DNA from 3 places in the Entomomonas moraniae genome. Region 3 is predicted to be linked to each of the others. Evidence: riboswitches for the same ligand, from Rfam matches in the RefSeq annotation. Region 3 holds a riboswitch; each other region holds the start of a gene.
What was found. A riboswitch is a leader RNA that binds a small molecule or an ion and turns the genes downstream of it on or off. The one in region 3 is predicted to bind cobalamin.
Positions count from the first base shown of each region.

Region 1 (3,281 bases), 250 kb from region 3:
GTAACAATATACGTTACTAATATAAAAGATAAAGCAGTAAGCATAATCTATGGCTTCTAATTGATATTGAAAACTATCTTTGCTACAAATTTAGCTCTTTTTTGTGATAACTACAATTATCCAATAGGCTAAAAAGCTGTTTAATTCGTGAACAAAATAGAAATATGCTATATACTTAACACTTAATATAGACTTTTTTTATTACAAATAAAGTAGTAGTCAATGCCTATGTATCGTTATAATTAGCCCAGTTTAATAAAGATAAGGCCGAATAATTATCATGTTTGGATTTAAAAAGAAAGAAGTAACGGATACCAATGTAATGGATCATGTTATTGCAAAAAAAACTTCAAAAATAAAGTCTAAGCTATTTTTGGTGGTGAGTAGTATTATAGGGATCTATTTACTCGTTTGCATTGGTATAGGTATTTATTGGAGTAGAGAGCCTGACTTATTCTCTGTCACAGACAATGCAAAACAAGCCGCAGCTTCTTTAAATATTGCTCCCGAAAATATTCCTGTTGGATTTACGACAGTTGAAACATTAAAAAGAATATCTTCAACATTGATTAATAAACCAGGTGGATTTTTGACCAATGATATGTTTCCTCCGGGGATATGGTTAGATAATATTCCTAGTTGGGAGATAGGAGTTCTTAAGCAAACACGTGATATGACATTGTCTATGCAACGTTCTTTTTCACGATCACAATCGCAATCTTCTGAAAACACTAATCTTTCAAAGGCATTCGAAAGCTTTAGCACCGCCCCAACGAGTTGGCTTTTCCCTGCAGCTGAAGAGCGTTATGCTCAAGGAATAGATTTTTTAAATGCCTATGAAAAGCAGTTATTAAATCCAAATAATGCCGATGGTAAATTTTATGCCCGTGCTGATAATTTGGCCGCGTGGTTGGGGCTTGTAGAAACACAATTAGGCTCTATGTCTCAACGTTTGGCAGCAAGTGTTGGTCAACAAAATATTAGTTCTATGTTGCAAGATACAACCGACTTTGTAACCGATAAAGATAAGGTCACCCAAACACCTTGGTTTCAAATAGATAATGTTTTCTATGAGGCACGAGGACAAGCGTGGGCCCTTTCATTATTATTACGTGCAGTTGAAGTAGATTTTAAAGATGTGTTAGCTAAAAAAGAAGCTCAAACAAGCCTTAAGCAAATCATTCGTGATTTAGAAGCAACCCAGCAAACTGTTTGGAGTCCTGTGATTTTAAATGGTTCTGGTTTTGGTTTTTTAGCTAATCACTCGTTAGTCATGGCCAGTTATATTTCAAGGGCGAATGCTGCTATCATCGATCTACGTCGCCTATTAGAACAGGGTTAAGTCTGTGGCTAAGAAATCTTCTTTATCTGATTTAGGTGGATTAGTTTATTCAACAGATACAGGGCGCACTTGCCCTGTATGCCGTCAACCAGTTGTTGAATGCTGTTGTAATACATTAATTCCATCAGGAGATGGGATCGCTCGAGTTCGCCGAGAGAGTAAAGGGAGGGGGGGGAAAACAGTTTCAACAATTACGGGAATTGCGCTTAGTGAAAAAGAGTTAAAAGAGCTAGCCGCAGTCTTAAAACGTAAATGTGGCACTGGCGGTACTTTAAAAGAAGGAGTTATTGAAATTCAGGGTGACCATGTTGAGCTTTTATTGAATGAGCTGATTAAACGTGGCTTTCTAGCAAAAAAATCAGGCGGATAAATTTTAGATATTTCATCATTGATAAGATTTAGTCTTTCGCTCAATCTTATGTTCTAACTCTATTTAGCTATCAACACTTAATGGTTTCTTAATAAATATTAAGTAGCACTTGTAAATTGTGACATTATATTTTAATGTAGCCCCTCGTTTTGCGTTAGGAAACGGGAAGTAGGTGTGAGAATCCTACGCTGCCCCCGCAACGGTAATTGACAGCAACACAGCACTACACTTTATTAACCCACTGTAATTTAATTATGGGAAGGGAAAGTCTGTAGGTCATAAGCCCGGAGACCGACCTAAAATACATCTGTATTAAGCGCAATGACTCCTGGTGTAGCGGAGGGTTTCACCAGCAGCTGTGTTCTATGCTGCCTGTTTTTCCCTCCTCAAAAGCCTTTATAACTTTTGAGGACTTTCATGAAGCAATCATTATTTTACCCCATCCCTTTAATGCTAGCAGTTACTACTTCTGCATGGGCGGAAACAAAAACATCAAAAGAAACCTTAGATGATGCATTAAAGCTAGATACTATTGTTGTAACCGCAAATCGTGATGCTCAACCACGTTCAGAAACGAATGCGGCCGTGAGTGTTTTTACTCGTGAAGATATTGATCGATTACAACCATCAAGTGTAGCTGACCTACTCAACAGAGTTCCGGGCGTACAAGTAACTCAAACAGGGGGAAGAGGCTCTGTAACCAGTGTTTTTATTCGTGGAACAAAAACGGCTCAAAGTCTCGTTTTGATTGATGGTCAACGTGTTGGTTCTGCATCAGCGGGAGGGGCATCTCTACAATATTTATCTATGGATCAGATTGAGCGGGTTGAGGTTTTACGTGGCTCTCGCTCAGCTATTTATGGTGCCGATGCTATTGGTGGGGTTATTCAAATTTTTACTCGCCGAGCAAATGGGAACGGTATTAATCCTCGTCTACGTGTAGCATTCGGTAATAGAGGGACACAAGAGAGTGCATTAGGTCTTTCGGGTGGAACTGATAAAACACGGTTTAGTCTTAATGCTGCATTGAATGAAACTAATGGTATTGATCGCACTAGACGTTCATTCCCCAGTGATAGCGACCATGATGGATACCGTAATAAATCGTTTAGTTTTACGTTTAGTTATCAGTTAACAGATGATATTGAACTTGGTTTTAATGCATTAGATCAGCGTGGCAAGTCAGAGTACGATAATCCTTATGGGCGTTATGATTCCTCTACGTATATGACTTATGCCACTACAAAGCCTTATAATCTTTTTGCTTTAAATAGTACGTCTGCTTATCTTAATTATCATATCAATGATGTATGGACTTCTCGACTTGAGGTAGGCCATGCCGAAGATAAATTAAAGAGCAAAGATAAATTCTCAACAGAGTCCTCTGTTTATAACACGTATCGTGACTCTGCAACATGGCTTAATACCATTGATCTTGATGAAAAAAATAGAGTATTACTTGGCCTTGACTATTTAAATGATAAACTTCATGCAAGTACTGATTACAACAGAACAAGCCGCTGGAATAGGGCAGGTTTTATTCAATATGATTTCAAAGGTGATTTAATT
Region 1 is NZ_CP029822.1:930,457-933,737, forward strand. It holds gene DM558_RS04425 (hypothetical protein) at 1-44, opposite strand, end outside; gene DM558_RS04430 (DUF2333 family protein) at 281-1,342, shown strand; gene DM558_RS04435 (translation initiation factor Sui1) at 1,347-1,712, shown strand; cobalamin riboswitch at 1,829-2,026, shown strand; gene DM558_RS04440 (TonB-dependent receptor plug domain-containing protein) at 2,130-3,281, shown strand, end outside.
Region 1: another riboswitch for cobalamin. It lies ahead of DM558_RS04440 (TonB-dependent receptor plug domain-containing protein); the one in region 3 lies ahead of DM558_RS03245 (cobyrinate a,c-diamide synthase).

Region 2 (3,281 bases), 660 kb from region 3:
AATCCGCTTGGTCAATAACATATCAATACCTACAGCTACAGGTGAAAATCACCCTTAAATAACTTTGTCTCTAAAGCTATTGTCATTTGACTATAACGACTTAACACTCGGCTAAATAACATCGTAATTAACATCCCCAATGACCGATAACTCGTTGCCATAGAGATATAACCAAAACGTAAAGTTTGGGCACGCTTGATAGCCACAACTTCATCTAAAAAAATAAAAATAAAGCGGTAAGTCAACAAAATAGTCTCTAACAAAACATTGGGAACGCGCAGTTTTTTACCAATATAAATCAACTGATCAAAAGGTGTTGTTAATACAAATAAATAAGTAACCGCCAAACAAGAGAGACTACGAAAGAAAGCGTTCTGAGCAACAGCCAATGAGTCAGCACTAATACCGATATAAAGCGAACCCACGGGGAAGCTGACCAATAAAGAGTTAGCTTCCCAAGCAAATGACACTAAAATACCCAGCATACTGACCAATAAAAAAGAAAAGGGAACCATCATCCATTTACAATATTTACCCAAAGAGATGCGAGTGACATAACAACTAATAGGCGCTAAGACCAATAAAATAACAATCTGTAACCACCAAAAAGTACACAACGCTATCAATAATAAAATAATATAAGCCGCCGCTTTAAACAAAGGGTTTACTGTGCGCCAGCGGCTTTGATAGGCATAATGATCAATCTCTAGCATTATCTTTTAGCCTTCTACCACGGTAATAGCCTAAGATATAACATATAACGCCGGTTCCCAAAGAGCCTTGCAAAGTAAATAATAAACTTTCTATCTCTCCACTGGCAGGTTCAAAGAAAGAAGAAAACCAAGGTTTATAATCAGGATGTGTTTGGCTAATAGCACCTTCCGCTTGATCATCTGAACCGCCGAACTCAGCCCCCTTATTGGTAGGCATAAAAAATGGGATTAAACACATCACGATCACTATCGCTAACAGTATTAAATTCTTTTTCATCTCACAAATCCTTCCGCCGGTGCAATCTTACGATCAACCACAATGTTATAAACAATTACTGTTAACAAGCCCTCAGCAATTGCAATTGGTATTTGAGTTAAACAGAAAATACCCATAAATTTAGCGGCTGAGGCCATAAAACCAAATTGAGGATCGGGGAAGGCCCCAGCCAATTGAATAGAAGTAATAAAATACGTCGCGATATCAGCTGTAAAAGCACAGAGAAAAACACCCACATCTTTGCGAATTTTTAATCGATTAGCTATTCTCCAAATCGCATAACCTACAACCGGACCACCCACAGCCATCGACATGCCATTGGCACCCAGAGTAGTAAGCCCACCATGCGCCAAAAATAAAGCTTGAAATAATAATACGATTCCCCCTAAGACAGCCATAACCCAAGGGCCAAACATGACTACCCCTAAGCCAACCCCTGTAGGATGAGAACAACTCCCCGTAACAGAAGGCATTTTTAAGGAAGACAATACGAATACGAATGCCGCGCACAAAGCTAACAATATTTTTTTATCCGTCCCCGTTGCAGAAATTTTCTTTAGCTGAAAAAGCCCTAAAATCAAAAAAGGAACATAAATAAGCCACCACGCACCCGCCCAAACAGGCGGTAAAAAACCTTCCATAATATGCATAGCAAACGCTTGTTGAGGAAAGAGAGTCAGTAATGCCGCCCCGGCTACTAGTGACAAAGGCTTGAGCTTGATTTTCATCGTAATAACCTTATTTGTCAGAGACATATACACCTAACTCGGTGTTAATAAGGCTATACATATGAAATAAAAAAAGGGAGAAATATTTCATCGATAGACTACCCTTCCCACCGAAGGAGGTATCCTAGGTAATCAAACAGGTCTTCTGGCTTGGCTTCATTCTCATCCGTCCCTTCCCGAGTTTCCTCAGTGGTCATGACAGATTCGTCCACCTTACAGCAGCGGGGGCTGCGCAGGATTCACACCTGCTTCCTAGCAATTAAGCTATGTTTGATTACCGTTAGTTAAGAGTTTATGCTGTTTTTATATAAGGGTAAATATAAAAGTGGTGAAGTATTGATGTAGGTAATGAGTTGGTTAAATTTAATACCTCATACCCTTAAATAACTCTCTATGCTAAAGTGATACTCTAATATTCTATATAGCTGAAGAACTATGGATAAAACTAATATTGGTTTAACTTTTCGTATTACAGCTGATCGATTTGATACAGATTTAATTAGTCAACAACTAAATATTCAGCCCACAAAAACGCGTATAAAAGGAAATACAATAAGTCAAAACAATACACATAAATACACGTTTACGAGCTGGGAGTTAGGCCCTACAAGGAAAGATTCAATGGATATAAACGATTCATTAAATCAGATAATAGTGTTACTTAAAGGAAAAGAAGATAAATTATTAGCTATTAAACAGCAGTTACATGATGTTAATTTCATATTTGGATTTTTTGTATACGTTGAAAACAGCGAAATACCCAGTATTTATTTTGAAACAAGTAGTATTGCCTTTATTAACTCAATTCAGGCAGAAATAGACATAGATTTTTATATTAACTCGTAGGTAACTTAATGGAAGATCCTTTCGCAACCTCCGCCACTGTTAAAGTTTGCTTTTTAATTTATACCCATGATTTAAATACAACCCTTATAAGTAATTTATTAGAACTACAACCATCAAACGTTAAACCCTATCAACCATTAATCAACAATGACAACGAAAAAGCTAATGCAACTAGCTGGATAATAGAAACACCAGAGGAAATCTCACATGATATTAACGATCAGCTCAGCCAACTCATTTCATTATTAGCAGACAAAAAAGAAATCATTAGATCACTAAAAAAACAATATAATACGAACCATGAGTTTCGAATAATCATTAAAATGAAAAATGAAGACAAATGCGGGTTAAAACCTGCTAAAGGCTTTGACCATAAAACACTGACATTTATTAACGATATTTATGCAAAAATTATGTTTGATCAATACATTATCTAATGAATTGATCCTAGGCTTAATATAAACACCGTAAACTTCTTACTGCCAATACTTAAGAGCCATCTCATTGGCTTCAATAGAAATTACACCCTCAAGCCAAGTATTTTTTAACTATACAGGCTAATTTGTCAATCATTGGTTGTTTTTCCATTTCAGGAATCTAGAAAACTAAGTGCTATGATTAGTAGAGTGCTCACTTCTAATATCTTTTTTATTAGTGAACCTAAGTTTACGACGCTTAAAAGAATACGATTTTTTTAATCATTCATCTATTACACTA
Region 2 is NZ_CP029822.1:1,339,661-1,342,941, forward strand. It holds gene DM558_RS06430 (ATP-binding cassette domain-containing protein) at 1-21, opposite strand, end outside; gene cbiQ (cobalt ECF transporter T component CbiQ) at 36-713, opposite strand; gene DM558_RS06440 (energy-coupling factor ABC transporter substrate-binding protein) at 700-990, opposite strand; gene DM558_RS06445 (energy-coupling factor ABC transporter permease) at 987-1,718, opposite strand; cobalamin riboswitch at 1,837-2,007, opposite strand; gene DM558_RS06450 (DUF4279 domain-containing protein) at 2,154-2,564, shown strand; gene DM558_RS06455 (DUF4279 domain-containing protein) at 2,573-3,001, shown strand; gene cynR (transcriptional regulator CynR) at 3,274-3,281, opposite strand, start outside.
Region 2: another riboswitch for cobalamin. It lies ahead of DM558_RS06445 (energy-coupling factor ABC transporter permease); the one in region 3 lies ahead of DM558_RS03245 (cobyrinate a,c-diamide synthase).

Region 3 (3,281 bases):
CGTAAAAAGCAACCAACTGATACGAGCAGGAAAATAATTAAACACATCATCTAATTTGGCAGAGCAATAGCCAATAGCTTGGTATTTAGGCGTTTTATAACCCACCATAGAGTCCAACGTATTCACTGCTTTATAGGCCATTGCCAAAGGTACGCCACCGATGAACAAATAAAATAATGGTGCAATGATACCGTCCACCGTATTTTCAGCCACTGTTTCCACTACGGCGCGGGTTATCTGAGGTTTATCGAGTTGAGAAGTATCCCTGCCAACAATATAAGAAAGTTTTTCTCTAGCCTCCTCTACTGTCCCCATATCCAATGCTTGAAAAACTGTTACTGCAGCATCTTTCAGGCATTTTGTTGCTAAAATGCTATAGGCCAATAAACATTGCACCATAAGGCTTAACCAGAATGATCCTAGTGCCAATACATAGATAACTCCCCATGTCACCCAATACGTACCGCCAACAATCACAATCCACAAGGCTAAGCCGCCCCATTTTAAAGACATCTCACTCTGGCACACTTTGCGAATACGTTGTTGTAAGAAGTTGATACTAGAGCCAATCCAACGTACAGGGTGAGGCCAATTGGGAGGATCACCCAACCATAGATCTAGCATAAATCCAATTACAATCGGCACAATCCCCCAAAAGCAGCTCATTGCACCGCCCTATCTAGCCATCGGCATAGCATAAAAGGGTTCTGATAGAAATGAACATGTAAATAACTGGCTAATGTATTACCCAGCTGATAACCTCCTTGCCACGTTTTGATGATTTCGCCATCACGTGTTTTATAAAGATCAAAAGCACAATCAAGTGATGTAATAAACTCTGAATGGTGAAACTCATGCCCTCTTAGTATTTCACCCTTATTAGCCAATAGCGTATTTTGTAACGCTTTTGCTTCACAATAGCCAAAACGTTTTAAGCCTTTGCTCATTTGACTGTACCCCGTTAACACGCCAACCATTGGGTAAACTTGCCCATCAACCTGCAATGACTCCCCCAAATACATCAATCCTCCACACTCAGCATAAATAGGGATTAACTGCTGATGTGCATCTGCAATAGATTGACGCATAGATAGATTAGCGGCTAGCTGCTCTGCAAATATTTCAGGGAAACCACCACCTAAATAAATTAAATCGCAGTCAGGCAAAGCTTTATCAGAAAGTGGGCTGAAAGGAACTAATGTGATGCCTAAAGTCTTAAGCAACTCTAAATTATCTTGATAGTAAAAATGGAAGGCCGCATCTTGAGCAATGGCCATTCTAAGCCCTTGATAGTTTCTCGAATCAGGTAACCTAGGTGAAACTATAGTTTCTTCAGTACTTTCACTTAGGGAAAGAATATTATCAATCTCAATGTATTGCTCTACCGTATCAGCCAACTTCTGCCAATAGGATTGCATATCGCTCATCTCTTCAGAAGGGACTAATCCTAGATGCCGTTCAGGTAAGGCTAGCTCTGCAAGACTGGGTAAATGGCCTAATACAGGAAGTTGGCAATACGTCTCGATGGCTTGTTTTAATAATTGATAATGGCTATCGGTATTAACCCGATTTATCACCACTCCGACAATGGGTACATTTGGCTGGAATACCTGAAACCCTTTCACTGTAGCCGCAATGGATGTAGAAACTGCCTTACCATCAACCACTAAAACAATCGGGCAAGCAAGGCTTTTGGCTAACGCTGCACTGCTACAATAGTTAGGATCGATGCCATAGCCATCATAAAGCCCCATCACCCCTTCAATAATATTGATATCAGCTGTTTGTGCATGGGTATGGAAAAGATAATGTAAGTTCTCTTCAGGCACCATAAAGGCATCTAAATTACAAGAAGCTTGATGAGTGGCTAACTGGTGCCACCCTGTATCGATATAGTCAGGCCCCACTTTATAAGGTTGCACTTTTAACCCACGTAAGGTTAAGGCATGCATTATACCTAAAGTAATTGTGGTTTTACCTGCACCACTATGGGTTGCCCCAAACATGATCTTTTTCATGACTCTTTTTGCCTATCCACCCGCAAACAAAAAATTCACACCTTGTTATCAACAAGTAGGAATGCGCGTTTGCTATTGATGAATCGAAATAAGTAGACATGAATAAGCACAACCCGCCTTCCCACCGAAGGTGTTATTTGGCATTACAAATGGTCTTCTGGCTTAGCTTCATTCTTCCCTCCACCTTCCCGAGTGATTCACTCAGTGGTATCAAAAGGGTCGTCCACCTTACAGCAGCGGGGGCTGCACAGGAATTACACCTGTTTCCATAACAAGCAGTTGCTTATTACATATTTGTAATACGTATTTAACATACTAATAGATAGTCCATTAAAATAACATGGCAATTAAAAATAACTACGATTTAATTGACCCAAGTAAAAAATCCGTCAATTTCTGTTTAACTGATTTTGCTCTAACAGGGTCTTTATTTTCTGTCGAGATAGCCACAACTAGACCATCAACACGCACTACCGCGGGCGTATAAAAGCTAGAAGTTTGAGGATTTGCGGTATCATCAAACCATTGCCAATCTTCAATATTTTGCGCAACGCTATCATTAACGGCTGGTTGATTTGTGGCAGCATAGATGATATGAAACCCTTTCACATCTTCACTCTCAAAGGGGCGCTCAATAATTTTTATCTGTGTTATCTTTTGTATTTCTGGCAATATTTCTGGTGAAACAACCGTAATTTCTGCACCTGTATCAAGTAGCCCTGTTAATTTGCGTAAGGCAACTTTACCCGCCCCCACAATCAATACTTTTTTATGGGTTAGTTTAAGTGCCAGAGGATAAAGTGCTGTCATCGTTATACCTTTACGTTAGATTTCTCTGTTTAATACAATCTCTGAAACACCCAGTTCTTTATTTAACACTCTAGCTAATACGAACAACACATCCGATAGACGATTTAAATATTGCATAATGGTAGGAATATAATCTTCTTTTAAATCAGCCGCAATTAAATAACGCTCTGTTCGACGACAGGTCACACGTGCCATATGGCAATGTGCTGCTGCTTTTGAACCACCGGGTAAAACAAAATCCTGCACAGGATCTAGCTGTTGCATTAACGTAGCTGCCCAATTTTCCAAAAACTCAACATGACGGGTTTGTAACGCGCAGCGATTAGAGTTAGCCAGTTGCGATCCAGTTACCAATAACTGATGCTGAATAATAATGAGCTGGTCGATTATTTCACTATTATTCACATACGCTCGCAATAGCCCAATACTGGTATTTAGCTCATCAATGCCACC
Region 3 is NZ_CP029822.1:676,506-679,786, reverse strand. It holds gene cbiB (adenosylcobinamide-phosphate synthase CbiB) at 1-666, opposite strand, end outside; gene DM558_RS03245 (cobyrinate a,c-diamide synthase) at 663-2,018, opposite strand; cobalamin riboswitch at 2,149-2,332, opposite strand; gene DM558_RS03240 (NAD(P)-dependent oxidoreductase) at 2,376-2,828, opposite strand; gene DM558_RS03235 (cob(I)yrinic acid a,c-diamide adenosyltransferase) at 2,844-3,281, opposite strand, start outside.